4 regions of the Streptomyces sp. NPDC023573 genome follow, and region 4 is predicted to be linked to each of the others. Evidence: riboswitches for the same ligand, from Rfam matches in the RefSeq annotation. Region 4 holds a riboswitch; each other region holds the start of a gene.
The links. Region 4 has a riboswitch for cyclic di-AMP ahead of ACZ32T_RS29840 (transglycosylase SLT domain-containing protein). Riboswitches for the same ligand answer to the same signal wherever they lie in the genome.

Region 1 (7,278 bases), on a different contig from region 4:
CCGCAGACGGCAGTTCGGCGGGATCGTCGACGGCATCGTGGTCGCCGGCTTCACCGCGACCGGCTTCGCCTTCACCGAGAACATCCTCTACCTGGGCAACGCCTTCGGGGAGGACCAGCAGATGGGGACCACGGGCTTCGCCTCTGTGACGGCGGGGACGTTCTTCGTCCGCGTGGTCATGTCGCCGTTCGCGCACCCCTTGTTCACCGTGCTCTCCGGCATCGGCTTCGGTATCGCGGCCCTCGGCGGCTCGCGCCACCGGGTGCGGCGGGTGGCCCTGCCCCTGCTCGGGCTCGTTCTCGCGATGGGCATGCACGCCCTGTGGAACGGCTCGTCGGCCTTCGGTCCGTACGGCTTCTACGCGGTGTACGGCGCGTTCATGGTGCCGTGCTTCGGACTGGTGACCTGGCTCGCGGTCTGGTCGCGCCAGCGGGAGCTGCGCACGCTCTCCACCGAACTGCCGGTGTACGCGGCGGCCGGCTGGCTGACCCCCGCCGAGCCGCTCGCGCTGGCCTCGATGCGGGCGCGGGGCATGGCCCGCGACATGGCGAGGCACTGGAACAGCACCCCGGACCGAGCCCGGGGCAGGGCCGCCGCCCGCGCCGTCGCGGAGTACGAGTCGTTCGCGGCGTCCCTCGCCATGCTGCGCCGCCGGGCCCGCCATGACGGCGCGGGGCAGGACTTCGCCCTCCGCGAGCAGGAGTTGCTGCACCATCTGTGGCACCGCCGGGAGATCGCGGCGCCGGCTCTGACGTACGCGGCCCACGCGACCGGGCGGCTGCGCACCTTCCGCCCGCAGGCCCCGCCGCCGTTCCCCCGTCAGTTCCCGTACGGCGGCCCGCCGCAGCACCTCCCCGCACCGCACCGGCACTACGGCGGGCCCAACCCGTACCTGGAGGAGGGCGGGCGCCCCGCCGGTCCGGCCTAGGCCGACGCCTCGGTCAGCTCCGCCAGCTCCTGGCCGGTCAGCCGGAGTTCCGACACCGCCATCAGCGCCGGCAGCTGCTCGACCGTCCGCGCGGAGGCGATGGGCGCGGCGACGGTCGGCTGCGAGGCCAGCCAGGCGAGAGCGACGGTGGCGATCTCGGCACCGTGTTCCTGGGCGATCCTGTCGAGCGCCGTGAGCACCTTGCGCCCGCGCTCGGTCTCCAGGTGCTTGGCCGCGCCCTCGGCCCTCGCGCTCTCGACCGACGCCCCCGGCCGGTACTTGCCGGTGAGGAAGCCCGAGGCGAGAGCGAAGTAGGGGACGGCGGCGAGACCGGCGGCGGCCGCCGTGTCCTGGAGCGCGCCCTCGTAGGTGTCGCGCGAGACGAGGTTGTAGTGCGGCTGAAGGGCCACGTAGCGGGCGAGGCCCTCTCGCTCGGAGAAGTCCAGGGAGGCCTGGAGCCGCTCGGGGCTGATGTTGGACGCGGCGATCTCCCGGACCGTGCCCGCCTTCACCAGCTGGTCGAGCGCGGTGATGATCTCCTCGACGGGGACGCTCTCGTCGTCGAAGTGCGTGTAGTAGAGGTCGATGTGGTCGGTGCCGAGCCGGCGCAGGGACGCCTCGGCCCCCTCCTTGATCGTGGTGGGTGAGAGCCCCTTGTACGCGGGATGGGCGCCGACCTTCGTGGCGACGACGACGTCGTCGCGGCGGGAGCGGGCCGCCAGCCACTTGCCGATGAGGGTCTCCGACTCGCCGCCCTCGTTGCCCGGGACCCAGGCGGAGTAGGAATCGGCGGTGTCGATGAAGTTGCCACCGGCCGCCACGTACGCGTCGAGAACGGCGAAGGTGCCGTCCTCGTCGGCCGTCCAGCCGAAGACGTTGCCGCCGAGGGCGAGGGGGAAGACCTGAAGGCTCGATGAACCGAGCGGGCGCAGAGAAGTCATACCCGGGGACAACGAGCCGGCTGAGGCGACTATTCCGTTTGCGCCCCGGACGGCGGCCCCGGACAGACCGGCGGCCCTGACGTCGGGGGGTTGTGCGTCAGGGCCGCCGGGGTTCCGGTGCGCCGCGTGCGGCGTCAGCGTCCGATCCGAGTCAGACCGAGAGGCCCTTGCTGCCCAGCCAGCCCATCGGGTCGATGCCGGTGCCGTCCGGGGTGTGGACCTCCAGATGGAGGTGCGGCCCGGTCACGTTGCCGGTGGCGCCGACACGGCCGATGGTCTCGCCGGTGGTGACCTTCTGTCCGGCGGTGACGTCCATCGAGGACTGGTGGCAGTACCAGATCTCCGTGCCGTCATCGAGCTCCAGGACCGTGCGGTAGCCGTACGAGCCGGACCAGCCGGCCGACTTCACGGTGCCGCTGTGCACGGCCTTGACCGGAGTGCCGGTCGGGGCCGCGAAGTCCAGCCCGGTGTGGTGACCGGACGACCACATGGAGCCGGACTGCCCGTAGGTCGAGGTGATGGTGTACGAGGAGGTCGGGATGGCGTAGCTGGCGGCGAGCTTGGCGAGGCGCTCGGCCTCGGCCTTCTTCTTCGCCGCCTCTTCGGCCGCCTTCTTCTTCGCGGCGGCCTTCGCCTCCGCCTCGCTCTGCTGCTTCGCCGCCTCGGCCGCGGCAGCCTCGGCCGCCGCCTGCTCCTGTGCCGCCTTGGCCTCGGCCTCGGCTCCGGCCTGCTGCTGCTCGGCCTGCTGGAGGATGCGCGCGCGGAGCGCCTCTCCCGCGTCGGTGGCGCCCTGCTCGGCCTCGGAGGCGGTGATGCCCGCGCTGGTCAGGGGGGCGGACGCGGCGACCGTCTCGTGGTCCGAGTCGGAGTCACCGGACATGAACGCGCCCACGCCGGGCAGGGACTTGGCGTCGGGGAGATTGTCCGCGATGGAATCGGGAAGAGAAATGGAGACCGGCGGCTTGCTCTGCGCGGTGGCCATGCCACCCGCTCCGACGGCCGCGATGACGCCGACACCGAGGACGGTGGAGCTACGGGCGAGACCGCGCTGCTTGGCTACGCGGTGCCGACCGCGTACGGGACGGATGGACTCCGCGGTGGGGTTCCATTCATCCCAAGTCCTGTCCTCATCACCGAAGCTGTCGGTCCTGAAGGATGACGGGGCCTCGGGGGCAGGCTGATTGGACGCCACGTGGGCGCACTCCTTTCCTTCCTTCTCGCCTACCGGGTTAGCTGACGGGTTCGGAGCAGGAAGGTCTCCTACGGACCCCTTCGTCTCTCGCGAGACACAGGTGTCCGATTCACCCCATGTAGGTGGTTCCCCGGTTCCCTTGCGGAATTCGGCGCTGCGCACGGTGCCGTCTCTTGCGACGGCGGGTACAACCGCGCTGCGTTATCGAACGTTAATAGACACCCGGGTCCGATTCCAAGCTGTTCCCATAGATCGGTCATCGTCCTGGCCTGGACTTTCAGGGGTCAAACGGGCGCAAACGGGCGACTTGAACACCCCTCATCCGGCCAGCACTTTCTGACGGTGCGTCAACTGTTATGCGGAGCGGGGTCCCTCGACTACCGACGGTCGCGACCGGTCATCCACGGTCCCGCCCCACGATCTTCACCGTCGTCCGCCGCTCCTGCTGGCCCCGCGCCGGACGGCCGACCGCGAGGAGCGCCAGGTCGTCCGTCGACCGGCCACCGGTGTGCAGCCGTACGTCATCGGTGAGCGCGGACAGCAGCTCCTCGGGCCCCGGGAAGAGCCGGCCGCGCAGCCGGGCCGCCGGGTCGTAGAAGACCCCCTTCGCGTCCCGCGCCTCGGAGAGCCCGTCGGTGAACGCCAGGAACATCGACCCGTCCGGCAGCGTCCACTCGTCCGCCCGGTCCGGCCACGCGTCCAGCCCCATCCCGAGCGGCAGCGCGGGCGCCTTCGGCGCCAGCACGTCGAGCGTCCCGTCCGCGTGGAGGACGATCGGCTCGGGGTGTCCGCGGTTGACGATCCGCAGGAGATCGGCGCCTGACGGGATCTCCGCGACGACGGCGGTGACGAACCCCTCCATGGAGTCGAGCCCGCCCCGTCGCGAGCCCTCACGCGCCAGCGCCCGCTCCAGCCGCTGGACGACCCCCTCCAGCGACCTCTCCTGCTCGGCGGCCTCCCGGAACGCCCCGATCACGACGGCCACCGCGGCCACCGCGTCCAGCCCCTTGCCCCGTACGTCCCCGAGGACCAGACGCACCCCGTACGGCGTGTCCGCGACGGCGAAGAGGTCGCCGCCGACGAACTCGTCCGCCTGGGCAGCCTCGTACCGCGCCGCGACCTGCAGCCCGCCGATCCGGTCCTCGGGCGTCGGGAGCACCGCGCGCATCGCGGTCTCCGCGATGACCCTCGCCGAGGCCAGCTGGTCGTTCCTGCGGCGCACGACGCGGTTGATGACGAGGGAGAGCGCGGCGACCGTGACCAGGGTGAGCAGGTCGGTGAGCGGCACGACGTCACCGAGCGCACCGTCCGAGATCCGGATGGCGAGCACCACGAGGATCGCGGTCACGCCGACCCGGACCGTGCCGGCCGGCGAGAAGAACGGAGCGGCGATCAGCGGGGCGGCGGCGAAGAGCGGAACAGCGGTGACCTCGGCCGGCGTCAGGAGGTCGAGGATCACTCCGAAGCCGATCATCAGGGCCGGAAGGACCCGCACGAAAAGCCGGGAACGTGAGTTCCCGGCAGCGCTCCCCCGCCGTCCGTCCCGCTTCCCCACCTGTGCGCTCCTGCCCGGTCCACCCACGGGTGCGGACGGTACCGCGCCCCGCCCGGGCCGGCCGGAGCCGCGCCGAACGGCGACTCGTCATCGGCCGAAGGGAGGAGCGCCCCGGAGCCCCGCCCACCGGTGGTCAGCCGGGGGACCGGTGCTGCGCGTGGATCGTCAGTGCGTCCCGTACGAAGACGGCGGTTCCGTCCCCATGGCGATCGTAGTTCCTTCCGAGACGGGGATCGGCGACGTACACCTCCCCGATGCCCGTGACATACGCACGGATGAGCTTCTGCTCGTACCCGGGTGGCCGAAGCCGTCGAACACCTCCTCGACCGAGCCCACACCTGACAGCCGAGTGACGGCATACGACTGAGGCCCGGATCCTCGAAAGGATCCGGGCCTCAGTCTTCAGTAGCGGGGACAGGATTTGAACCTGCGACCTCTGGGTTATGAGCCCAGCGAGCTACCGAGCTGCTCCACCCCGCGCCGTTGTGATTGCAACTCTACGCCATCCGGGACGGTGCTCCGACCACTTATGCACGCGACCGCCCCTCACCTCTCGCGACCGGGAGCCCCGCGCAGCCGACGCGATACGGCAACAGGGGGCGCGGCCCGGGCAGTTGCCAGGCGCAGTGACGTGCTCAAGGATGTTGCCGCACCCCCCGATCTCGCGTTTCGCCTCTCTGGAGGGCTACCGAATGTCCACACCGCACAGACCCGCCCCGGCCACGCCGTCACCGCTGCGGCTGTCGCTCGTGAGCGGAGTGATCGGCGCCTTGTTCGGCGCGGCGATCAGCGCCGCCGTCAACTACCTGGTCATCGGTGTACCCGACAGCGCCTCGGCCAACGCGCTCAATCACGGGATATCCGGCCTGTTCAGCGGGTTCGCCGCCGGATTCATCGGGCTCATGGTGCATCTGCGCAGGACAACGGCCCCCACGCGGGAGAACACCACGGCAGCTCCGTAGGGCTGAGCCCGCGCCGTGCCCCGGCCGGGACCGGGGCACGGCGCGCGATTGCGGGGTGCCCGGAGCGGCGGGACGCTGGAGGGGCAAAGCCTTTCGGTGTTCGGTCCCGTCCGCGCGGCATCCCAGGTGCCGGCGTCGGCTCAGCTGCCTCACCCGACGCAGGGGAGGCCGGGCGCACGCGTGCGCTAGGAGACGATCATGGACGGCACCCTGCTCGAAACGATGCGAACAGCTCTGCGCGGTCCGGTCATCGGCCCGGACGACCAGGAGTACGGGCGGGCGCGAGCGGTGTACAACGGCATGATCGACAAGCGGCCTGCGGCCGTGGTCCGGTGCCGCGACACGGCGGATGTCATGGCGGCCGTCGACTTCGTCCGCGAGAACGGCTTGGACGTCGCCGTCCAAGGAGGCGGGCACAGCGGTCCCGGCCTCGGCCTCCGGGACGACGCCGTGACCCTCGACCTCTCACCCATGCACGGCGTGCGGGTCGACCCGGCCACCCAGACCGCCCAGGCGGACGGCGGCGCGACGCTGGGCGACCTCGACCACGTCACCCATGCATTCGGCCTCGCCACCCCGTCGGGGATCATGTCCACCACCGGCGTCGGCGGGCTCACCCTCGGCGGCGGGCACGGCTATCTCACCCGGAAGTACGGCCTCTCGGTGGACAACCTGGTCTCCGCGGACGTGGTCCTGGCCGACGGCAGCTTCGTCGCCACGAACCCGAGCGAGCACCCCGACCTGTTCTGGGCGCTGCGTGGCGGCGGCGGCAACTTCGGCATCGTGACGTCGTTCGACTTCGGGCTGCACCCCGTCGACACCGTGGGCGTCGGCATCACCCTCTGGCCCCTGGACCTCTTCCAGGACGTCATGCGCTGGTACCGCGGCTTCCTGCCGCAGGCACCGGACGACCTGTACGGCTTCTTCGCCTCGCTGAGCGTCCCGCCGGGCCCGCCGTTCCCCGAGGAGATACACGGACAGAAGATGTGCGGGGTCATCTGGTCCTCGACGGCCGACCCGGAGGCTCTGGGCGACACCCTCGCCGTCGTGGACGAACCGGGTCCGCCCGCCTTCCACTTCACGGCGCCGATGCCCTACCCGGCGCTGCAGTCGATGTTCGACGCACTGCTGCCGTCCGGCCTCCAGTGGTACTGGCGCGGGGACTTCTTCGACCGGATCACGGACGACGCCGTCGAGGTGCACGCGGCCTTCGCCGGGAAGCTGCCCACCGGCCTGTCGACCATGCACCTGTATCCGGTCGACGGCGCGGCCGCCCGGGTCGGGCCCGACGAGACGGCCTGGGCCTACCGTGACGCGCGCTGGTCGGGCGTCATCGCCGGCATCGATCCCGACCCGGCCAACGCGGCGGCCCTGCGGGAGTGGGCCGTAAGCTACTGGGAGGCGCTGCACCCGCACTCCATGGGCGGCGGCTACGTGAACTTCCTCGGCACGGGCGAGTCCCGGGACCGGGTCCGGGCCACCTACCGCGGCCACCACGACCGGCTCGCGGAGATCAAGCGGTCCTACGACCCGCACAACCTCTTCCACGCAAACCAGAACATCGAGCCCGCCGCGCCGCACTGACCGTCACGCCGGGCTCGCAATACCGGGGGAAAGCCGTGCCGGGAGGGTTACAGTCTGCATGCACCGCATGATGTTCCGGACGCCCCCGGAGCGGCGCGGCACCGGTAGCGGCACCT
Region 2 (7,278 bases), 150 kb from region 4:
GTAGCCGTGGTCGGCCTCGCAGTTGGGGTCGCCGCAGGCCGCGGGCTCGAGGTCGATGCGGGAGACGGCGCCCCAGCCGATGGTCAGGACGACCTCGCGGGGCAGCGTGCCGGGCACGTACTTCTCCGGGTTGGCGACGACGCGGCTGACGACGACGGACGAGATCCGGTCGAGCTTGACCGACTCGGTGGACGTCGTGGCGTACGGCGTCGGGGAGCTGGTGTCGGCGGCCTGCTCGTCGGTGTGGCTGACGATGAAGCGCGTGTCCGTCAGGACGAGGACCGTGACATGGCGCCGGACCTCGTTGGAGTCGAAGGTCGTCTCCTGATGCACCAGGTACGAAGCGACCGGTTCCCCGCCGACGGCGGCCTCCACCGCCTCGGCCACGAGGGCCGGGTAGTAGCCGCTGCGCTCGATCGCCGCGCGCAGCCCCTGGGTCGTCGTACCGGTCTTTGCCATGGGAACCATCCTACGGGGGGCCGGTGACTGCCGGGGACGCTGTGCGCGGGTCCGTGGGCGTTCAGTAGCTGGGGAGCCGGCGGGGGCCGAGGTCGTTGCGGGCGGGTGGCGGGGCGAGCCGGACGCTCGCTCCGAGCACCGTCAGGCCGTGGGTGGCCACGACGACGGGTTCCAGGGCGACCGAGACCACCTCGGGGTGGTCGTCGACCAGCCGGGACACCCGCAGGAGGAGCTCTTCGAGCGCCGTGGTGTCCGCCGGCGCGGAGCCGCGCCAGCCGAACAGCACCGGAGCCGCCTTGATGGAGCGGATCAGCTCGGCCGCGTCGCGGTCGGTGGCGGGGACGAGGCGGTGGGCCGTGTCGCCCAGCAGCTCGGAGGGCGCACCGGCCAGGCCGAAGGAGAGCACGGCACCGGCGGCGGCGTCGATGGACGCCCTGACCACGGTGTCGACACCCCTGGGGGCCATGGCCTGGACGACGGGGCGCAGCTCGGCGGGTGTGCCCAGCAGGTCGGTCAGTTCGTCGTACGCCCGGCGCAGCGCGTGCTCGCCGGCGAGATCGAGCCGGACACCACCGAGGTCGGCGCGATGCCTGAGATGGGGGGCGGTGGTCTTGAGGGCCACCGGGTAGCCGATCTTCCCGGCGGCGGCGACGGCCGCCTCCGGGTCGGGGGCGGGGAGCGCCGGCCGCACGGTGACGCCGTAGCGGGCGAGCAGCTCACGGGCCTCGTCATGGGTCAGCGGGCGGCCGCGCGGGTCGGGGCTCGGGCCGAGCAGCGTCTCGATCAGCGCGGCGGTCCCGTGCTCGTCGATGGTGTCGTCCAGGAATTCGGGCACCCTGCCGGGGGCGGCCGCCTGACGCCGCCACTGGGCGTACTTCACCGCCTCGGCGAGCGCGCGGACGGCTCGCTCCGCTGCGGGGTAGGCGGGGATCCGCCCGGCGGACGAGCCGTCCGCAGCGGTTGCCGGGGCGCCCGCCTCGTCCGCCCGGGGAGCGGGGGCGGGCGGGGGCGGGGCTGTCGCGGGGGCGGCCGGCCGCCCGGTTTCGCGCGGCGCGGCCGTGCTCGTGGCGGCGGCGAGGGCCTGCGCCAGGCCGCCCATCTCCACGTGCACCACGGACACGGGCTTGGCGGGACCGTCGGCCGCCGCTTCGCGCAGGGCGGCCGCCAGGACCTCGCCGTCGCCGGTCTCCGCCTCGCCGTTCTCCCCCACCCAGGGGATCGCGGTCACGATCACGGCGTCGCAGGTCCGGTCGGCGAGCGCCTCGGCCAGCGCGTCACGGAAGTCCTGCGGGCCGGCCGTCGTGGTGAGGTCGCGGGGCGGGCGCGGGCGGAGCCCCTCCGCCATGCATGCGTCGTAGGTGAGGAGGCCGAGCGACTCGGAGTTGCCCAGGATCGCCACGCGGGGACCGTCCGGGAGGGGCTGGCCGGCAAGGAGGAGGCCGACGTCGACCATCTCCGTCACGGTGTCGACGCGGATGACGCCCGCCTGACGCATCAGCGCGGAGACCGTCGCGTCGGGGATACGGCTGACGGGGACGGCGTGGCCCGGGGGATTGGATCCGCTGTGCCGGGCGCCCTTCACCACGACCACCGGCTTCACGGCGGCGGTCCGGCGGGCGAGCCGGGTGAACTTGCGCGGGTTGCCCAGTGATTCGAGGTAGAGCAGGGCGACATCGGTGTCCTGGTCCTCGTACCAGTACTGGAGGAAGTCGTTGCCGGAGACATCGGCACGGTTGCCCGCGGAGATGAAGGCCGACAGCCCCGCGCCCCTGCGGTGGAGGCCGGACAGGACGGCGATGCCGATGGCGCCCGACTGGGTGAAGAGCCCGATGCGCCCGGCGTCGGGCGACTCGGGGGCGAGGGAGGCGTTGAGGCGGACCGTGCCGGAGGTGTTGATGATGCCGAAGGCGTTCGGGCCGATGATCCGCATGCCGTAGGAGCGTGCCTGCCGGACGAGTTCCCGCTGCCGTTCCCGGCCTTCGGTGCCCCGCTCGGCGTAACCGGCGGAGATGACCACGAGGCCCTGGACGCCGTTCTCGCCGCAGTCGGCCACGACCTCGGGCACCCGGCCGGCCGGAACGGCGACGACCGCGAGATCGACCTGCTCGCCGATCCCGCCCACCGACCGGTGCGCGGGCACCCCGTCGACCGTTCCCGTATCGGCGGTGAAGGAGGTGTTCACGGCGTACGTGCGCCCGGTGAAGCCCGAGCCCAGGAGGTTGCGCAGCACGGTCCGGCCCACACCGCCGGGCGTGCGGCCGACACCGATGACCGCGACGGAACCGGGGGCCAACAGGCGCTGCACGGAGCGCGCCTCGGCTCGCTGCTCACGGGCGCGCTGGACGGCGAGGGACTCGGCCGTGGGCTCCAGATCGAGAGTGAGGTGGACGGAGCCGTCCTCGAAGCTGCGCTGCTGGGTGAAGCCCGCGTCCCGGAACACCTTGATCATCTTGTTGTTGGCGGGGAGCACCTCTGCGGCGAACCGGCGGATCCCCCGCTCCCTGGCCACCGCCGCGATGTGTTCGAGGAGGGCGGACGCCACGCCGCGGCCCTGGTGGGCGTCCTGCACGAGGAAGGCGACCTCCGCCTCGTCGGCGGGGGCCGAGGCGGGCCTGCCCTGTTCGTTGATCCGGTCGAAGCGGACGGTGGCGATGAACTCGCCGCCGATCGTGACGGCCAGCCCCACCCGGTCGACGTAGTCGTGATGGGTGAAGCGGTGCACGTCACGCGCGGAGAGACGCGGATAAGGGGCGAAGAAGCGGTAGTACTTCGATTCGTCGGACACCTGCTCGTAGAAGCTGACCAGCCGCCCGGCGTCGTCCGTGGTGATGGGCCTGATCCGCGCGGTGCCACCGTCGCGGAGCACCACGTCCGCCTCCCAGTGATCGGGGTACGCGTGATGCGGACTCTGCTCCGGAGTGGGCTCCATGGGCAAAGCCTACGGCCCGCGACACCGGTCGCGGCGGGTTGGCGGCGAGGGCACGCTGAGGGAGCCGGCGGACGGAGGGCGGCCGGCGGTGATGCCGGGCACGGCGGTGCGCACCGCTGTGCGAGACTGGTCTAGACAACCCATTGTTACGTGAAGGGCAGAACCATGGCTGAGCGCCGCGTCAACGTCGGTTGGGCCGAGGGCCTGCACGCCCGCCCCGCTTCCATCTTCGTCCGTGCCGCCACGGCCTCCGGCGTCCCGGTGACGATCTCCAAGGCCGACGGCAACCCGGTGAACGCCGCCTCCATGCTCGCGGTGCTCGGTCTGGGTGCCCAGGGCGGCGAGGAGATCGTGCTCGCGTCCGAGGCGGACAACGCCGAGGCCGCTCTGGACCGTCTGGCCAAGCTGGTCGCCGAAGGGCTCGAGGAGCTCCCGGAGACCGTCTGATTCCGGCCACTTCGCACCGGAATTCTCTCTGCGGAAAGCCGCGGCACCCCCGACCGGGAGCCGCGGCTTTTCTGTTTCCCGGACCGGGGCGACAGCACTCCGGGAAAATGACGACAGCGCTCCGGAAAGCACGGATCAGGGCAGCAGAAAGAAAGCCCTCCGATAATTACCCTCTTTGTATACGGCGCAATTGTTAATGACGGACTCCCGCGATGTTTACGGGGTGTTGCGAAGTCCTCACCCGGGTCTGGCCGGGCGTGTGCCCCGGCGCGCGCCGCAGCCGGTGGGCCGCTGTCGCCCGCTCGGCGTGCTGGGTGGCGAGCACCCTGGCACGCTCCGGGTCGCGGCGGGCCACGGCGTCGACCAGAGCACCGTGCTCGGCCCATGAGTTCGCGGGGCTGACCGGCTGCTCGACCGCGTACATCCAGGCGATCTTGTGCCGTAGCTGGGTGAGCAGAGCGATCAGCGCGGGGCTCCCCGATGCCTGCGCCAGCGTCTCGTGGAACCAGCCGCCCAGGGAGCGCAGATCCTCCCCCTCACCCCGGCGCACCCGCTCCTGGCCCAGCCTGACCAGGCCGCGGAGCACCTTGAGATGCGCCTCGGTGCGGCGCTGGGCGGCGCGTGCGGCCCCGAGGGGCTCCAGGAGCATGCGCATCTCCAGGAGGTCGGCCGCCTCCTGCTCGGTGGGCTCGGCGACACAGGCACCCGCGTGCCGGCGGGTGACGACGAAGCCTTCGGACTCCAGGGTGCGCAGCGCCTCGCGTACGGGAACGCGGGAGACGCCGTAGCGACGCGCGAGCACCTCTTCGGTGAGGCGGCTGCCGCGCTCGAAGACACCGGAGACGATGTCGTCACGGATTGCCGTGCATACCGAATGCGCGGGAATGCGCATGTCCGAACCTCCGCCTTAATCCCCGCGAAACGCGGCCGATCGACGCCTGTTCTGTGACTCTATTGCAACCGGCCGGAATTTCCGATGGCGGGGTGGAATCCATGGATATCTTTTGGCCTGGAAGCACTTCCGCGGGGGCTTCGGCACGCGTCCGGCACCGGGACACGTCGAAGGCCCCGGCGGGTGCCGGGGCCTTCGACGGGAGATCGCGGTGCGGAGCGGGATCAGACCTGGACGCCGTGGGCGCGGAGGTAGGCGACGGGGTCCATGTCCGAGCCGTACTCGGGGGTGGTCCGTGCCTCGAAGTGCAGGTGCGGCCCGGTGGAGTTGCCGGTCGACCCGGAGAGGCCGATCTGCTCGCCGGAGCCGACGCTCTGGCCGACGGAGACGCCGATCGAGGAGAGGTGACCGTACTGGGTGTACGTGCCGTCCTTCATCCTGAGCACGATGTTGTTGCCGTAGGCGCCGCCCCAGCCGGCCTCGACGACCGTACCGGCGCCGACCGCTACGACCGAGCTGCCGGAAGCGGCCTGGAAGTCCACGCCGGAGTGGGAGCCGGAGGACCAGAGCGTGCCACCGGACTTGTAGCCGGTGGTGACGTGGGAACCGGCGACGGGAAGGTGGAAGGCGCCCCGCCGGGCACGTTCGGCGGCGCGGGCGGCGCGCGCCTTCTCCTCGCGGGCCTCCTCGGCGCGGGCCTCCGCCTTGCGCTCGGCCTCGGCCTTCGCCTCCGCCTTGGCCTTCGCTTCGGCCGCGGCCTTCGCGGCGACGTCGGCCTGATGCTTCTGAGCCTTCGCCTGAGCCTCGATCTGGGCGGCGAGAGTGGTGTCGAGAGCGACCGTCTGTGTCAGGCCGGTACTGCCCGCGGTGACCTCGGAGTCCGCGGCGAGGGCCGGGGAGGCGGTGGCACCGAGTACGCCGGTGGTGGCCAGGGCGGCGACGCCGGCGACCTTGGCGCTCTTGCGCGTCAGGCGGCTCGGGGCACGGTGCTTCCCGGTGGCACGGATGAACGCCATGGAGGGGCTGGTCCTTTCCTTCCTTCTCGCCTACCGGGTTAGCTGACGGGTTCGGAGCAGGAAGGTCTCCTACGGGCCCCTGGGCCTCAACGAGGTTCAGGGATCCGATTCACCCCAGGGACTTCGTGGGTCCCCGGCTCCCCAGGCTCGCGCCTGACGGGGACTCGGCGATGGCTGTCCGGCGCCGCGGGCGCGGCAATCGTCCGGCGGACAGCCGCGCCGACGCTAGATCGGGAGCCTTTCCCCCGCCAAACGGAAAGGGCCTTTTGTCGCACATCCCACAGGGCGAATCGCTACCTTCTCCGCAAGACGGACAAATGACAGAACCCCGGCGGGAGTGCACCCGCCGGGGTCCGTCATGTCCGGTTCTGTCAGCCGCTGACGACCGACACCTCACCGATACCGAGCGCCTCCACGGGCTCCTTGATCTGAGCGGCGTCCCCGACCAGGACGGTGACCAGCCGGTCGACCGGGAACGCGTTGACCACGGCGGCGGTCGCCTCGACCGTGCCGGTGTCGGCCAGGCGTGCGTACAGCTTCGCCTGGTAGTCGTCCGGGAGGTGCTGCTCCACCTGGTCGGCCAGGGTGCCCGCGACGGAGGCCGCCGTCTCGTACTTGAGCGGGGCGACGCCCACGAGGTTCTGCACGGCGGTCTCCCGCTCGGCGTCGGTGAGCCCCTCGGCCGCCAGGGTGCGCAGGACCTTCCAGAGGTCGTCCAGCGCGGGCCCGGTGGACTCGGTGTCGACGGAGCCGCTGATGGCGAGCATCGCGGCGCCCGCCGCACCGGACGAGGAACCGGGCGCCGTCGAGCGCAGCACCTGTCCGAAGGCCCGGACACCGTAGGTGTAGCCCTTCTCCTCGCGCAGCACGCGGTCCAGCCGGGAGGTCAGAGTGCCTCCCAGGCAGTACGTGCCGAGGACCTGGGCGGGCCACACGCTGTCGTGCCGGTCGGCGCCGATCCGGCCGATCAGCAGCTGCGTCTGCACGGCTCCGGGACGGTCCACGATGACCACACGGCCGGTGTCGTCCGCGGTGATCGGGGGCACGGGCCGGGCCTGGCCGGCATTGCCCGACCAGTCACCGACGGTCTCGGAGAGCAGCGCGTCCAGGTCCACGCCGGTGAGGTCGCCGACGACGACCGCCGTCGCCGTGGACGGGCGGACATGGGCGTCGTAGAACGCGCGTACGGCGGCGGCGTCGATCCGCCGGACCGTCTCCTCGGTGCCCTGGCGGGGGCGCGACATCCGCGCGGTGGCGGGGAAGAGCTCCTTGGAGAGCTGCTTGGCCGCGCGCCGGGCCGGGTTGGCCTGCTCGTGCGGGATCTCGTCGAGTCGGTTGCCCACCAGACGCTCGATCTCGCCCTCCGCGAAGGCCGGGGCCCGCAGCGCCTCCGCGACCAGGCCGAGGGCCTTGGCCAGCCGGGAGACCGGTACCTCCAGGGAGACGCGGACACCCGGGTGGTCCGCGTGGGCGTCCAGCGTGGCGCCGCAGCGCTCCAGCTCGGCGGCGAACTCCTCGGCGGAGTGTTTGTCCGT
Region 3 (7,278 bases), on a different contig from region 4:
TGCCTAACATCGATCACCGCAAGGCTTTGTGCACTGATGCACAAACTCTCCCCGGGAGGCTCCTTTGCACCGCCGACGTCGCACCGCGCTCACCCTCACCGCCGCAACGCTCGTCGCGGCGCCGCTCCTGACCGCCTGTGGCAGTGAGGCCCATCCCGGTGCCGCGGCCGTGGTCGGCGGCGACCGGATCGACGTGGCCACGGTCCAGGCGCAGGCGGCCGACGTGCGCACCGCGCAGCAGGACTCCGAACGGTCCGAGGAGCTGGTGACGAAGTCGGGGCAGCTGACCCGGGTCAAGCTCTCCGGCCTGATCTTCGGGCGGGTCCTGGACCGCGCCGCGAAGGACGCCGGGGTGAGCGTCAGCCGTAAGGAGATCCAGCAGATCCGCAGCGCCGCGGCCGCGCAGTCCGGCGGGGACGAGGGGGTGCGGACACTGATGCTGGAGCAGCGCTGGGTGGCGCCCGGCCAGATCGAGTCGAGTCTGCGCCAGGAGGTCCAGCTCCAGAAGCTGGCCCAGTCGCTGGGAGCCGACCTGCAGAACCCCACCGGGGTGCAGGCGGTCGGCGAGAGCCTCACCGAGGCGTCGAAGGCGCTGCGGATCGACGTCAACCCGCGCTACGGCAGCTGGGACAACCAGAAGGTCCAGCTCAGCACCTACAAGGCCCCGTGGATCAACCAGGTCACACCGGTCCAGGGCCAGGAGCCCGAGGCAGGCGCCTGACCCGCCGGAGGTAGGTTCGGGGCGTGAACGCTGAAGATCCCGGACGTATCGTCCTGCTCACCGCCAGCCACCGGGTCGCCCCCGGTCTGCTGTCCTGGCCCGCCTGGCAGACGCTGCACGCGGCGGACCGCGTGCTGTGCGCCGAGTCCGGCCATCCGCAGCTGCCGTATCTGCGGGAGGCGGGCGTGGCCGTGGAACACACCGCCCCCTCGGCCGAGGAGCTGGTGGACGACTGCGCGGGCGGCCGGACCGTGGTGGTGCTGGTGGGTGGCGAGGGGAACCAGCCGCTCACCGACGGCCTCGCCCGGCTCGGCGGTTCGGGCCGGGTACAGATGCCGGACCTGGAGCTGCTGCCCGGTTCGTACGACCTGCCCGGCGCTCGGCTCCTGGACCTGGTCCAGGTCATGGACCGGATCCGGCGCGAATGCCCGTGGACCTCGCGGAAGACGCACGAGGGCCTCGCGAAGTACGCCATCGAGGAGGCGTACGAACTGGTCGAGGCCATCGAGGACGGCGACCGCGAGGAGCTGCGCGAGGAGCTCGGCGACGTACTGCTCCAGGTCGTCTTCCACGCCCGGATCGCGCAGGAGGACCCGGAGGAGCCGTTCGGCGTCGACGACGTCGCGGCCACGATCGTCGAGAAGCTGATCCACCGTCATCCGCATGTGTTCGGCGACGAGACCGCCGAGACCCCGGAGGACGTCCACGCGCACTGGCTCCGTACGAAGGCGATCGAGAAGCAGCGCGAGTCGGTCACCGACGGGGTGCCGCTCGGCCAGCCCGGTCTGGCGCTGGCCGCCAAGCTCGGCAGCAGGGCCCGCGCGGCGGGCCTCGACGCCGCGCTCCCCGAGGGCGACGGGATCGGCTACCGGCTGCTCGCCCTCGCCGTGCGCGCCGAACAGGAGGGCACCGACCCGGAGGCCGCCCTGCGGGCCGCCGCCCGCGCCTACCGGGACGCGATCCGAGCGGCGGAGGGCCTCGGGACGCCGGGGGCCGCTCCGGATAGCGTCGAGGAGTGAACGACAGCCCCGACACGCCCTCCGCGCCCGACGCAGCACCCGAACTCTTCACCTGGGAGTTCGCCACCGACCCGTACCCCGCCTACGCCTGGCTCCGCGAGCACAGCCCCGTGCACCGCACGAAGCTGCCCAGCGGTGTCGAGGCCTGGCTGGTGACCCGCTACGCCGACGCCCGGCAGGCGCTCGCCGACACCCGGCTCTCCAAGAACCCCGCACACCACGCGGGCTCCGCGAACGCCAAGGGCAAGACGGGCATCCCCGGGGAGCGCAAGGCGGAGCTGATGACGCACCTGCTCAACATCGACCCCCCGGACCACACCCGGCTGCGCCGGCTCGTGTCCAAGGCGTTCACTCCGCGCCGGGTCGCGGAGTTCGCGCCGCGCGTGCAGGAACTGACGGACCGCCTCATCGACACCTTCGTCGAGGAGGGACAGGCGGACCTCATCCATGACTTCGCGTTCCCTCTGCCGATCTACGCGATCTGTGACCTGCTGGGCGTGCCCCGGGAGGACCAGGACGACTTCCGCGACTGGGCGGGCATGATGATCAGGCACGGCGGCGGTCCGCGCGGCGGGGTGGCCAGGTCGGTCAAGAAGATGCGCGGCTATCTCGCCGAACTCATCCACCGCAAGAGGGAGGATCCCGGCGACGACCTGATCTCAGGACTGATCCGGGCGAGCGACCACGGCGAGCACCTCAGCGAGAACGAGGCCGCGGCGATGGCGTTCATCCTCTTGTTCGCCGGCTTCGAGACGACCGTGAACCTCATCGGCAACGGCACGTACGCCCTGTTGCGCAACCCGTCCCAGCGCGAGCGCCTGGAGCGTTCGCTGGCCGCCGGGGAGACGGACCTGCTCGCCACGGGCATCGAGGAGCTGCTGCGCTACGACGGCCCGGTGGAGCTCGCGACATGGCGTTACGCCACCGAACCCGTGGCGCTGGGAGGGCAGGAGATCGCGGCGGGGGACCCGGTGCTCGTCGTGCTGGCCGCCGCCGACCGGGACCCGGAGCGGTTCCAGGATGCGGACAGTCTGGATCTCGCGCGCAGTGACAATCAGCACCTCGGATACGGGCACGGCATCCACTACTGCCTGGGGGCGCCGCTGGCCCGGCTGGAGGGGCAGGTGGCGTTGGCGACACTGCTGAGGCGCCTTCCCGACCTGCGGCTTGCCGCGGAACCTGCCGATTTGCGCTGGCGCGGCGGGCTGATCATGCGCGGACTGCGCACACTTCCGGTCGAGTTCGATCCAGGGCGTCCGGCCGAAAAAGGTGACAGCCTGTCAACTCTGTGACTTTCACGTGATCTCCGCTGCATCGACTTGTGACACACGTTCGAGTAGGGCTAGGTTCACCGTTCGACTCACCCGTCACATGTCAGTCACACGGAAGGCAATCCCATGGGCTCCGCGACCGGCAGACACCGTCGCCCTCGCCAGGCACCCGCCATCGTCGTCGCCGCAGGCGTCACCGGATCGGCCATTGCCATCCCGCTGCTCAGCGCGGGCGGCGCTCAGGCCGCTGACGCGTCGACCTGGGACCGGGTCGCCGAGTGCGAGAGCGGCGGCATGTGGAGTGCCGACCTCGGCAACGGCCACTACGGCGGCCTGCAGCTCTCCGAGGACACCTGGTCGGCCTACGGCGGCACGGCGTACGCGCCGCGTGCCGACCTCGCCAGCCGCTCGCAGCAGATCGCGGTCGCGGAGAAGGTGCTGGACGACAAGGGGCCGCAGGCGTGGGCCAGCTGCTCGGTGATCTCCGGGCTCTCCCTGGACGAGGGGCTGCCCGGCGTCGACCCGGGCGGTGAGGAGTCCGCCGAGCCCTCCGCCGAGCCCACGGACTCCGCGACGCCGGCCGAGACGCCTTCCTCCGAGGCGACGGACCCGGCGGACGGCTCGGACGACGCCGCCGGCCCGGACGACTCCGAGGCGAAGGGCGAGGCGGCCCGCGACACGTCCGACGGCGCGGCGGGCAAGGGTGACAAGGGCGACGCGACGCCGCCCGCCAGTCCGTCCCCCGAGGCATCCGAAGCGTCCGGCGCCACGGAGGACGACGGGGCGAAGGGTGGCAAGCACCGCGGCACGCCGGCCCCCGAGGCGAGCACCGAGCCGCGCGAGGGCGACGGGCGCGAGTCCGGCCGCCACGCCTCGCGCGGTGAATCCGACGCGCGTCAGGGCGCGGAGGGGCCGTACACCGTGCGCGAGGGCGACAGCCTCTGGGCGATCGCCGACGCGCAGGAGCTCCCCGGCGGTTGGACGTCGCTCTACGCGGCCAACAAGGACGAGCTGGGCTCCGACCCGGATCTGATCCTCCCCGGCCAGACCCTCGACCTCGGGCAGGAAGCCCGGGGCGGCGAGGCGGAGACCGCCGCCGCCAACTGATCAAAAGCGTGAAAACACCCCGAAAGCGGGGGTAGTTCAGAGGCCTATGTCCACTTATGCGTAAGTGAGACATGGGTCTCTTTGCTTCAACTGGCGCGCCCGGTCCGTCCACTCCGTCCATATTGGCTCCGACCTGCGAAAACGGCCCTCACCATCGAGCCGTTACGGGCTGATTAGCCGTTATGTCCATCTTTGAATGTGGGGGTTGCGTGTGTTTACGGTCGGAGCCGCTCGCACCGCGGGCACCTTCGACCGTCACGCCGAATCCTGCCGTCGGCCGAAGGGGACCGACGCGTAAAGCGCCGTAGGCAGGAGCGGGGGACCCAGGTAAGCGCCGGACCCGGCCGTCGGAAGACGGGCGGAGGCCCGGCTAGGGGTGAAGTCGTCCGGGAGTGAGGACGGCCGGGCAACTCACAGGCCCGAACCCGACAGCTCACCTCGTAGGCGTCGGTGAGGAGAACCATGCTGCTTTCCAGCAAGGGCAAGCACCGTCGCCCGTCCAAGGCCGTCCGTGTCGCGACCCTGGCCGGTGTCGCCGGTGCCGCCGTCGCCGTACCGCTGATGGGCGCGACCGGCGCCTCCGCCGCCTCCGTCGACACCTGGGACGCCGTCGCCCAGTGCGAGTCGGGTGGCAACTGGTCCATCAACACCGGCAACGGCTACTACGGCGGCCTGCAGTTCTCGCAGTCCAGCTGGGCCGCCGCCGGCGGCACCCAGTACGCCTCCCGCGCCGACCTGGCCACCAAGGGCCAGCAGATAGCCGCGGCCGAGAAGCTCCTCGACCTCCAGGGCCCGGGTGCCTGGGCCTGTGCCGGCGCCGGCGGCCTGACGAACGACGGAGTGGACCCGGGCGTCGACACCGGCTCCGGCTCCGAGAAGAACGGCGACACGGCCCCGCAGGCCGCGCCGGAGCGCAAGGCCGAGCAGCCCACCACGCGCAGCGAGAAGCGTGAGGCCCCGGCCAAGACCGTCACCACCCCGACCGGCGAGAAGGTCGAGAAGGGTGACGGCGAGTACAAGGTGAAGTCCGGCGACACCCTCAGCAAGATCGCCGACGCCGAGAAGGTCAAGGGCGGCTGGCAGAAGCTGTTCGAGCTGAACGACGACATCGTCGACCAGGCCGACCTGATCTTCCCGGGTCAGCAGCTCCACCTGAAGTAGCCGGCGTCCGAGTGGCCGGCCCCCTGAAGCGGTTGGGCACTCGAGGTGGTCGTGATGAACCGGGGTCTTCCTCCTGCCCCGGAGTCCGGCCCGGCGCGCAGACCCCCCGCGCGCCGGGCCGGGGCTGTGTCCGGACCCCTGACGGGGCGCCGGCGCGGGCTCGCCGTAAGGGTGAGTGTTCAACTGTTGTGGTTACTCGTCAGTAGAATTCTGGAGCTTTGCCCGGAATGCAGGCCCTTGGGTCCTTTTTCGTCCCAGGGGACGGGCGGACGGCCGACGGAGCGCGCCGAGCCGGTTAGGCTCGTGGCGCAAGGCCACAGTGACCCTGCACAACCAGTGTCAGATCCCAGAAGGAGATGCCTCGTGCCGTCCATCGACGTCGTCGTAGCCAGGGAAATCCTCGACTCCCGGGGCAACCCCACGGTCGAGGTCGAGGTTGGCCTCGACGACGGCAGCACGGGACGTGCTGCTGTTCCGTCCGGCGCCTCCACCGGTGCGTTCGAGGCCATCGAGCTTCGCGACGGTGACCCCAACCGCTACCAGGGCAAGGGCGTCGAGAAGGCCGTCCTCGCCGTGATCGAGCAGATCGGCCCGGAGCTCGTCGGTTACGACGCCACCGAGCAGCGCCTCATCGACCAGGCGATGTTCGACCTGGACGCGACCGAGAACAAGGGCTCCCTCGGCGCCAACGCCATCCTCGGTGTCTCGCTGGCCGTGGCGCACGCCGCGTCCGAGGCCTCCGACCTCCCGCTGTTCCGCTACCTCGGCGGCCCGAACGCGCACCTGCTGCCCGTTCCGATGATGAACATCCTGAACGGCGGCTCGCACGCCGACTCCAACGTGGACATCCAGGAGTTCATGATCGCGCCGATCGGCGCCGAGTCCTTCTCCGAGGCCCTGCGCTGGGGCGCGGAGATCTACCACACGCTGAAGAAGGTCCTGAAGACCAAGGGCCTGTCCACCGGTCTCGGTGACGAGGGCGGCTTCGCCCCCAACCTCGAGTCCAACCGCGCCGCCCTCGACCTCATCCTGGAGGCCGTCAAGGAGGCCGGTTACGTCCCGGGACGCGACATCGCGCTCGCGCTCGACGTCGCCGCGTCGGAGTTCTACAAGGACGGCGTGTACGAGTTCGAGGGCAAGTCCCGCTCGGCCGCCGAGATGACCGAGTACTACGAGGAGCTCGTCTCCGCGTACCCGCTGGTCTCCATCGAGGACCCGCTGTACGAGGACGACTGGGCGGGCTGGAAGGTCATCACCGACAAGCTCGGCTCCAAGGTGCAGATCGTCGGTGACGACCTGTTCGTCACGAACCCCGAGCGCCTCGCCCGCGGCATCGAGGAGGGCTCGGCCAACGCCCTGCTCGTCAAGGTCAACCAGATCGGTTCGCTGACCGAGACCCTGGACGCCGTCGAGCTGGCCCAGCGCAACGGCTTCAAGTGCATGATGTCCCACCGCTCCGGTGAGACCGAGGACGTCACCATCGCCGACCTCGCCGTCGCCGTGAACTGCGGCCAGATCAAGACCGGTGCCCCGGCCCGCTCGGACCGCGTCGCCAAGTACAACCAGCTGCTGCGCATCGAGGAGATCCTCGACGACGCCGCGGTGTACGCCGGTCGTTCGGCGTTCCCGCGGTTCCGCTTCGAGGGCTGACAGCCCGAGTCCGGGGCACCAGCCTCCGTCCGTCCCCGCATCCGGTCCCGTACCGTGTGCGGGGACGGACGTGCGTAACGGGGAGGCGTGAGACATGGCCGGGAAGGACCGCGACCGGTTCTCCACCGCGACCAGGCTGCGGCTGCTCGGTGAGCAGACGGCGGCCCGCGTCTACCGGTCCCAGAACCGCCGCCAGGCCCGCCGCTCCAGGCTCACCGGGCGGGCCGCGTTCCTGGCGCTGATCGTCTGCTCCCTGGTGGTCGCCCTCGCGTATCCCATGCGGCAGTACATCTCCCAGCGCGACCAGATCGCCGATCAGGAGAGGCTCTCGCGGGAGGCGCGCGAGCGG
Region 4 (7,278 bases):
AGCGCGTCCGCGGCCCCGGTCTCCCGGGTCTCCTCGGCCTTCTCGGCCTTCCGGGGCGCCGTCTCCTCCTTCTCCGCCTCCGCCTCCGTCCGCGCGGGGGCAGGGGCCGTCAGGCCGGGGATGTACGCCGGGTCTGTCCCCGCGGCGAACTCGGGCTTGGTCTTCGAATCTATACGCTGCTCCACGGCGGGCAGTATGGACGACGAACCTGTACGAGACCAGTCACCCGTGCCCCACCGGGCCTGTCGGCGCCGCCTCGGCCGCCGTGACGCGGACGGCGCGGGGCCTTCGGACCGACCGGCGCCGGAAACGGACGACGGGTGGTGCGGGTTCCGCCGAACCCGCACCACCCGTCACTTCTGTCCCCCTGTCACACAGGTCCGTGTGTCAGCGGTCCCGCCTCGGCACGGCTCAGTAGGCCCCGAAGACGTTGTCGATGGAGCCGTACCGGTCCGCGGCGTAGTTGCACGCGGCCGTGATGTTGGCGACCGGGTCGTAGCTGTCCATCGACGTGCCGGGCACGTGGTAGGCCTGGAAGGTCGGGTCGATGACCTGGAGCAGACCCTTGGACGGGACCCCGTTGATGGCGTTGATGTCCCAGTTGTTGATGGCCTGGGGGTCACCCGCGGACTCGCGGATGATGTTGCGGTGGATGCCCTCGTAGCTGCCGGGGATACCGTGCTCGGCCATGACGGCGAGCGACTCCTTGATCCAGCCGTCGAGGTCGTCCGTGTACGAGACCGGCTCGGCGGCCGGAGCGGCCTCTGCGGCGGGTGCGCCCTCTGCGGCGACGGGCGTGCTCGTGCGCTCCGAACGGTCGGCGCGGTCGGCGCTCTCCGCGGCGCGGTCGGACGAGGCCGAGGCCTTGGATTCGGCCTTCTCACCCTTGTCCGCCGACTTGTTCTCGGCCTTGCCGCCGATGGTCAGCTTCAGACCGGGGTGAATCAGGTCCGGGTTTCCGCCGACAACCTTCTCGTTGTCCTCGTACAGGGCCTTCCAGCCGCCGCCCACGGAATGCTCGCGGGCGATCTTTGCAAGGGTGTCACCCAAGATCACGGAATAGGTGGCGGACTCGGACTTCTGCGCGGCAATTCCCTTGCCGGACGCGGCAGTCGACGTCGCAGCCTTTTCCACGGCGACCGGCTGGGCCGGGGCCGCGAAGGCGCCGGTCGCACCGATCACGGGGAGGGCCAGGGCGGCTCCGCCCGTGCTCACGGCGATGATGCCGCGGGTGAACGAACTGGTCCTGAAACGACGGTGCTTACCGTTTTCGGGCATGCTGAATTCCTCTCCGTCGCCTGCGAAGTCAGCTGTCGGGTTCGGGCTGGAGATGCCCGGCCGCACACGAATGCGACTTCACCCCGAGCCGCTCCGGAAACCGGATCGGCGCTTACTTGGGTCCCCCGCTCCTGCCGTACGAGAAGTGGTCGGGTAACCGGACGGCGGCAGGATTCGGCGTTCCGCCCGGAGTGATGGTGACCGTAGGCGAGAAATAGGGAAAGGAACAAGCCTGGCACGGTGATCACAATTCATTCGCAAGATCAATTCTCGGGAATTCATGTAATCCACCCCACATCCCGTCGGCCATTTCTCTTGGCGCAGAAGGGAACCGACTGCCACGCCCCCGCGTCCGGGGCCCCGGAGGTGACGCTGGTCACGGAGTCCGATTCGGGCGATTTGCGCCCGCGCGAAGGCCCCAGGTCGCACGAAATGGCCTTTTATGGATTACAGGATTAATTACAAAAAACTATTTCAAATCGGGCATAGGGCTCACAGCTGGGACCCAGACGCATACCGGGGGCGCCCGCGTGGAACCGATCCGCCTATGACTGAAAGCCCTCTCGCCTCGGCACCCCGGATCACCGTCCTGCCCGTCCAGCCCGGGGATCCCCCCTTCCGGATCGTGGAGATCGACGGAGAGGTGATCGGAAGCGCGACGGCGATGACGGACGTGCTGATCGCCGCGGCGGCGGCCGGCATTCCCGTCCACGACCTCGACGACCCGGCCGTCATCCGGTGGGTGGGCGGGGGCAAGCTCACCTGGAAGCCGCGCTGAGACATATGGTGCAGCGCATGCAGACCTACACCATCGGGCAGGCGGCACGTCTTCTCGGCGTGAGCCCGGACACCGCCCGCCGCTGGGCGGACGCCGGCCGCGTCGCGACGCATCGCGACGAGGGCGGGCGCCGCCTCATCGAGGGCCGCGATCTGGCCGCGTTCTCGATCGAGGTCGGACAGGCCACCCCCGGCGAGGAGGAGGTGCCCTACACCTCGGCGCGCAACGCCTTCCCCGGCATCGTCACGGCGGTGAAGCTGGGCGACGTGGCGGCCCAGGTCGAGATCCAGGCCGGCCCGCACCGCCTCGTCTCGCTGCTGACCCGGGAAGCAGTGGAGGAACTGGGACTCGAGGTCGGCATGCAGGCCACGGCCCGAGTGAAGTCGACCAGCGTGCACATCGACCGCACCTGACGCGGCATCCGCCGCCGGGTGGCGGCCGTCCCCGCCGACGGTGCGACAGCGTGGAGGCGCGCGCGCCGGGAGTCGGTCAGTCCATCAGCCCTGCGGCGAGGGTCGCCCCCAGCTCCCAGCACGCCTCCGTGTCGGCCTTGCCCGGCTCGCCGGTGACGGTCACGGCGTCGGCCGTGCGACGCCATCCGAGGCCCGTGGTGATCGTCTCGATGCCCCGTACGGCGCCGGTGACGTCGTTGCCGCCGTGCACGTAGTAGCCGAAGGGCCGGCCCTTCGTCGCGTCCAGGCACGGGTAGTAGACCTGGTCGAAGAAGTGTTTCAGGGCCCCTGACATGTACCCGAGGTTCGCCGGGGTACCGAGCAGGTAGCCGTCGGCCGCGAGCACATCGGAGGCCGTGGCGGAGAGCGCCGCCCGTCGCACGACCCGGACCCCTTCGATGTCCTCCGTCGTCGCGCCGGAGACCACCGCCTCGAACAGCGCCTGACAGTTGGGCGAGGGCGTGTGATGCACGATCAGCAGAGTGGCCACGCTCCCGAACCTACCCGCACACCGCCGCCCGCGCCCCTGTCGAGGGGCGCGGGCGGCGGGGCGTGGCTCCTTCTCAGCCGGCGGGGCGGAAGCCGCGCAGCCGGAGGCTGTTGCCGACGACGAAGACCGACGAGAACGCCATGGCAGCACCGGCGATCATGGGGTTGAGCAGGCCGGCGGCGGCGAGCGGGAGGGCCGCCACGTTGTAGGCGAAGGCCCAGAACAGGTTCGAGCGGATGGTGCCCAGCGTCCGGCGGGAGAGCCGGATGGCGTCGGCGGCCACCCGCAGGTCCCCGCGTACGAGAGTCAGGTCGCCGGCCTCGATGGCGGCGTCCGTGCCCGTCCCCATGGACAGGCCCAGGTCGGCCTGGGCGAGCGCGGCCGCGTCGTTGACCCCGTCGCCGACCATGGCGACGCTGCGTCCTTCCGCCTGGAGCCTCTTGACGACCTCGACCTTGTCCTGCGGCATCACCTCGGCGATGACCTCGTCGATGCCGACCTCGGCGGCGACGGATGCGGCGACCGCCTTGTTGTCGCCGGTCAGCAGGACGGGGGTCAGCCCGAGGCCGCGCAGCCGCCGGACCGCTTCGGCGCTGGTCTCCTTGACGGCGTCGGCGACCTCCAGGACCGCACGCGCCTCGCCGTCCCAGGCCACCGCGATCACGGTCCGCCCGTCCTGCTCGGCCAGGTCCTTGGCCTTCCTGAGCTCTTCGGGAAGCTCGATGGACCAGTCGGCCAGCAGCCTCTCCCGGCCGACGAGGACCGCGTGGCCCTCGACGACGCCCTGCACACCGAGGCCGGGGACGTTCGCGAAGTCCTCGGGCGTGGGCAGCGTGCCCACGGTCCCGGCGGCGCCCTCGGCGACCGCCCGGGCGATCGGGTGTTCGGAGGAGTGCTCCAGTGCGCCTCCGAGGCGCAGCACCTCGGTCTCGTCCGTGGAGGCGGCCGCGTGGACCTTCAGCAGCGTCATGCGGCCCGTGGTGACGGTGCCCGTCTTGTCGAGGAGGATCGTGTCGGCCCTGCGGGTGTTCTCCAGGACCTCCGGTCCCTTGATCAGGATGCCGAGCTGGGCCCCACGGCCGGTGCCGACGAGCAGGGCGGTGGGCGTGGCCAGGCCCAGTGCGCAGGGGCAGGCGATGATCAGTACGGAGACGGCCGCCGTGAAGGCCGCGGTGAGTCCGGCGCCCGAGCCGAGCCAGAAGCCGAGCGTGGCGAGCGCCAGCCCGATGACGACGGGCACGAAGACCGCGGAGATCCTGTCGGCCAGGCGCTGGGCGGAGGCCTTGCCGCTCTGGGCCTCTTCCACGAGCGTGGCCATCCGGGCCAGCTGGGTGTCGGCGCCGACCCTGGTGGCCTCGACGACCAGGCGGCCGCCGGCGTTGAGCGTCGCGCCGGTGACGGAGTCACCGACGGAGACCTCGACGGGCACCGACTCGCCGGTGAGCATCGAGACGTCGACGGCGGAGGCCCCCTCGACGACGGTCCCGTCCGTGGCGATCTTCTCGCCGGGGCGGACCAGGAAGCGGTCCCCCACGTGCAGACCGGCCGTGGGCAGGGTGATCTCGCGGCCCTCGCGCAGCACGGTGACTTCCCTGGCGCCCAACTCCATGAGCGCCTTGAGAGCGGCGCCCGCCTTGCGCTTCGAGCGCGCCTCGAAATACCGGCCGGCAAGGATGAAGGCCGTGACACCGGCGGCGGCCTCCAGGTAGATGTTCCCCGCTCCGTCGCCGCGGCTGATCGTGAATTCGAATGGATGCGTCATGCCCGGCATCCCGGCGGTTCCGAAGAAGAGCGCCCACAGTGACCAGAGGAACGCCGCCGACGTACCGACCGAGATCAGGGTGTCCATGGTGGCCGCACCGTGCCGGGCGTTGGTCCAGGCCGCGCGGTGGAAGGGCCAGGCCGCGTAGGTGACGACCGGGGCGGCCAGCGTGAGGGAGAGCCACTGCCAGTACTCGAACTGGAGGGCCGGGATCATGGCCATCGCGATGACCGGCGCGGCGAGCAGCACCGCGGTGACGAGCCGCTGGCGCAAGGACCGCAGTTCGCCGTCGGCGCGCTCGTCCTCGCCCCGGCCGGCGGCGGGCTCGCCGGAGTCGCCGGGCTCGGGGAGGGGCGGGACCGGGCGCTGGGCGGTGTAGCCGGTGGCCTCGACCATGGCGATCAGGTCGTCGACCGAGATGTCCTCGGCGAAGGCGACTCTGGCCTTCTCCGTGGCGTAGTTGACCGTGGCCTCGACCCCCTCCATACGGTTGAGCTTCTTCTCGATCCGCGCCGCGCACGAGGCACAGGTCATGCCGCCGATGGCGAGCTCGACCCTGTCGGCGCCGGGAGTGGCTGTAGTCATTTACTGCTCCTCGTCCGAACGGTGTCCACTATACCCCTCATGGGTATCCCCACCTCGGCCAGGTATACCCCCCACCCGTATACTTGGCAAGTCTCCGGAGCGCCACATCCACATACCCCCCTCGGGTATATGGTGTGAGACGTCGGACCGTTGCGAGCCCTCCGCACAGAAGGCACCAGGAGCAGTCATGAATCCCGTCGTGAAGATCACCGCGTTCACCGCCGCACTCGCCGCTTCGTTCGGCGCCGCATACGGCATCGGAGCCGTCACGGCCCCCGGGGCCGGCACCGCCCGGGCCTCCGCCCCCACGGAGAGCGCGGCGCCGCACGCCGAGGGCAGTCGCAACGGATCTCCGGCCGGGGGCCTCCAGATCTCCGAGGGCGGTTACACGCTCGACCTCAGGAGCCCACGCGTGGAGGCGGACCGGCGCGGCGAACTGCGCTTCGCCGTTCTCGACCGGTCAGGCAGGCCGGTCACCGACTTCCAGCGTGAGCACGACAAGGAGATGCATCTGATCCTCGCCTCCCGCGACCTGGCGACCTACCGCCACCTGCACCCCACGCTGGCGGCCGACGGCACGTGGAGCACCCCGGTGGAGCTGCCCGCGGCCGGCGACTACCGGGTCTTCGCCGATTTCACGCCCGCCGGCAGGAACGCCTCGGACCTGACCCTGGGCGCGGATCTGGCCGTGTCCGGGCCCTACAAGGCGGCGGAGCTCCCGAAGCCCGCCCTGACGGCCGAGGTCGACGGGTACACGGTCTCCCTGAACGGCACCCTGCGCCCCGGCGTGCCGGAGCACCTCGCCTTCACGGTGCAGAAGGGCGGCCGGCCCGTCACCGATCTGCAGCCCCACCTGGGGGCGTACGGACATCTCGTCGCCCTGCGCGCCGGTGACCTCGCCTATCTCCACGTGCACCCGGACGGGGAGCCCGGCGACGGTTCCACGGAGCCCGGGCCGGACGTCTCGTTCACCGCGACGGCACCCGGCTCCGCCACCTACCGGCTGTTCCTGGACTTCAAGCACGACGACACCGTCCGGACGGCGGCCTTCACCGTCCGGTCCGGTGCGGCGGCGGACACCCCCCGTCCGGCGACGCCTTCGGACGGGCACGAGGACGGGGGCCACGGCCACTGACGTACGGCGGCCGGCGGTGCGCTCCCCGGTCCCGCTCAGAGCTCCAGGTCCCCCAGCCACGCGTCCTGCCCGTCGGCCAGAGGGTGCCGCAGTGGAAGGGCCTCGAACCGGCAGGCGAAGGTGAGGCCGGCGTCAGCGCCGTCGCCCCGGACCCGGTGGACCCATGCGTCGGGGGTGTCCTCCGGTGCCCGCAGCAGGAAGAAGGTGGTCCGGCGCGGCTGCCGCGTCTGCGGGTGCGGCCTCTCGTCGACGGCTGTCGGCCGGACCACGGCGGCGGTCAGCAGGCCGGTCTCCTCGGCGACCTCCCGCAGGACGGCGCGGGGCAGCGCCTCACCCGGCTCGACTCCCCCGGCGGGGATCTGGGTCCCGGCCTCGGCCATGCCGACGTGATCGAACACCAGCAGCTCCGCGCACTCGCGACGACGGATCACATACGCGGCGACACGGATTCTCGGCCTGTCCATCCCCGGCCCCTTCCTCTCGGTTCCCGGTGAGTCCCGCTACAGCGACGTGAGCCGGGCCAGGGTCTGCTCCAGCTCCTCGCGGAGCGTACGGCCCGCCGCGTCGCCGTCCCCCCGTGCGACGGCGTCCACCAGCGAGGCGTGGCCCTCGTCGCCGTGGTTCGGATCCCCTGAGCGCAGTTCCAGCAGTGCGAGCATGTCGATCAGCCCCTGGCGCAGCGTGGGGACGAATTCGGTGAACAGCGCCGAGAGGACGGGGTTGTGTGCCGCCGCGACCACGGCCGCGTGCAGGGCGATGTCCGCGTCGACGAACGCGGCGTCGCCCGCGCCGGCGGAG

Region 1: another riboswitch for cyclic di-AMP. It lies ahead of ACZ32T_RS35110 (M23 family metallopeptidase); the one in region 4 lies ahead of ACZ32T_RS29840 (transglycosylase SLT domain-containing protein).
Region 2: another riboswitch for cyclic di-AMP. It lies ahead of ACZ32T_RS30440 (M23 family metallopeptidase); the one in region 4 lies ahead of ACZ32T_RS29840 (transglycosylase SLT domain-containing protein).
Region 3: another riboswitch for cyclic di-AMP. It lies ahead of ACZ32T_RS27745 (transglycosylase family protein); the one in region 4 lies ahead of ACZ32T_RS29840 (transglycosylase SLT domain-containing protein).

Annotation. Positions count from the first base shown of each region.
Region 1 covers NZ_JBVHKB010000018.1:17,272-24,549, forward strand. Annotated here, with positions in the region: gene ACZ32T_RS35100 (PrsW family intramembrane metalloprotease) at 1-928, shown strand, start outside; gene ACZ32T_RS35105 (aldo/keto reductase) at 925-1,869, opposite strand; gene ACZ32T_RS35110 (M23 family metallopeptidase) at 2,021-3,061, opposite strand; cyclic di-AMP (ydaO/yuaA leader) riboswitch at 3,073-3,225, opposite strand; gene ACZ32T_RS35115 (PP2C family protein-serine/threonine phosphatase) at 3,459-4,616, opposite strand; partial or broken gene ACZ32T_RS35120 (TipAS antibiotic-recognition domain-containing protein) at 4,750-4,890, opposite strand; tRNA gene ACZ32T_RS35125 (tRNA-Met) at 5,023-5,096, opposite strand; gene ACZ32T_RS35130 (hypothetical protein) at 5,309-5,578, shown strand; gene ACZ32T_RS35135 (FAD-binding oxidoreductase) at 5,777-7,162, shown strand.
Region 2 covers NZ_JBVHKB010000011.1:190,154-197,431, forward strand. Annotated here, with positions in the region: gene ACZ32T_RS30420 (DUF5998 family protein) at 1-459, opposite strand, end outside; gene ACZ32T_RS30425 (bifunctional acetate--CoA ligase family protein/GNAT family N-acetyltransferase) at 521-3,388, opposite strand; gene ACZ32T_RS30430 (HPr family phosphocarrier protein) at 3,554-3,835, shown strand; gene ACZ32T_RS30435 (GntR family transcriptional regulator) at 4,029-4,727, opposite strand; gene ACZ32T_RS30440 (M23 family metallopeptidase) at 4,952-5,743, opposite strand; cyclic di-AMP (ydaO/yuaA leader) riboswitch at 5,757-5,923, opposite strand; gene ACZ32T_RS30445 (M16 family metallopeptidase) at 6,115-7,278, opposite strand, start outside.
Region 3 covers NZ_JBVHKB010000009.1:270,794-278,071, forward strand. Annotated here, with positions in the region: gene ACZ32T_RS27725 (SurA N-terminal domain-containing protein) at 65-721, shown strand; gene ACZ32T_RS27730 (nucleoside triphosphate pyrophosphohydrolase) at 745-1,740, shown strand; gene ACZ32T_RS27735 (cytochrome P450 family protein) at 1,737-3,032, shown strand; gene ACZ32T_RS27740 (transglycosylase family protein) at 3,138-4,118, shown strand; cyclic di-AMP (ydaO/yuaA leader) riboswitch at 4,409-4,580, shown strand; gene ACZ32T_RS27745 (transglycosylase family protein) at 4,581-5,279, shown strand; gene eno (phosphopyruvate hydratase) at 5,643-6,929, shown strand; gene ACZ32T_RS27755 (FtsB family cell division protein) at 7,024-7,278, shown strand, end outside.
Region 4 covers NZ_JBVHKB010000011.1:37,450-44,727, forward strand. Annotated here, with positions in the region: gene ACZ32T_RS29835 (hypothetical protein) at 1-185, opposite strand, end outside; gene ACZ32T_RS29840 (transglycosylase SLT domain-containing protein) at 412-1,278, opposite strand; cyclic di-AMP (ydaO/yuaA leader) riboswitch at 1,281-1,465, opposite strand; gene ACZ32T_RS29845 (hypothetical protein) at 1,826-2,056, shown strand; gene ACZ32T_RS29850 (TOBE domain-containing protein) at 2,074-2,469, shown strand; gene ACZ32T_RS29855 (flavodoxin family protein) at 2,546-2,998, opposite strand; gene ACZ32T_RS29860 (heavy metal translocating P-type ATPase) at 3,072-5,345, opposite strand; gene ACZ32T_RS29865 (hypothetical protein) at 5,533-6,480, shown strand; gene ACZ32T_RS29870 (NUDIX hydrolase) at 6,516-6,944, opposite strand; gene ACZ32T_RS29875 (FadR/GntR family transcriptional regulator) at 6,981-7,278, opposite strand, start outside.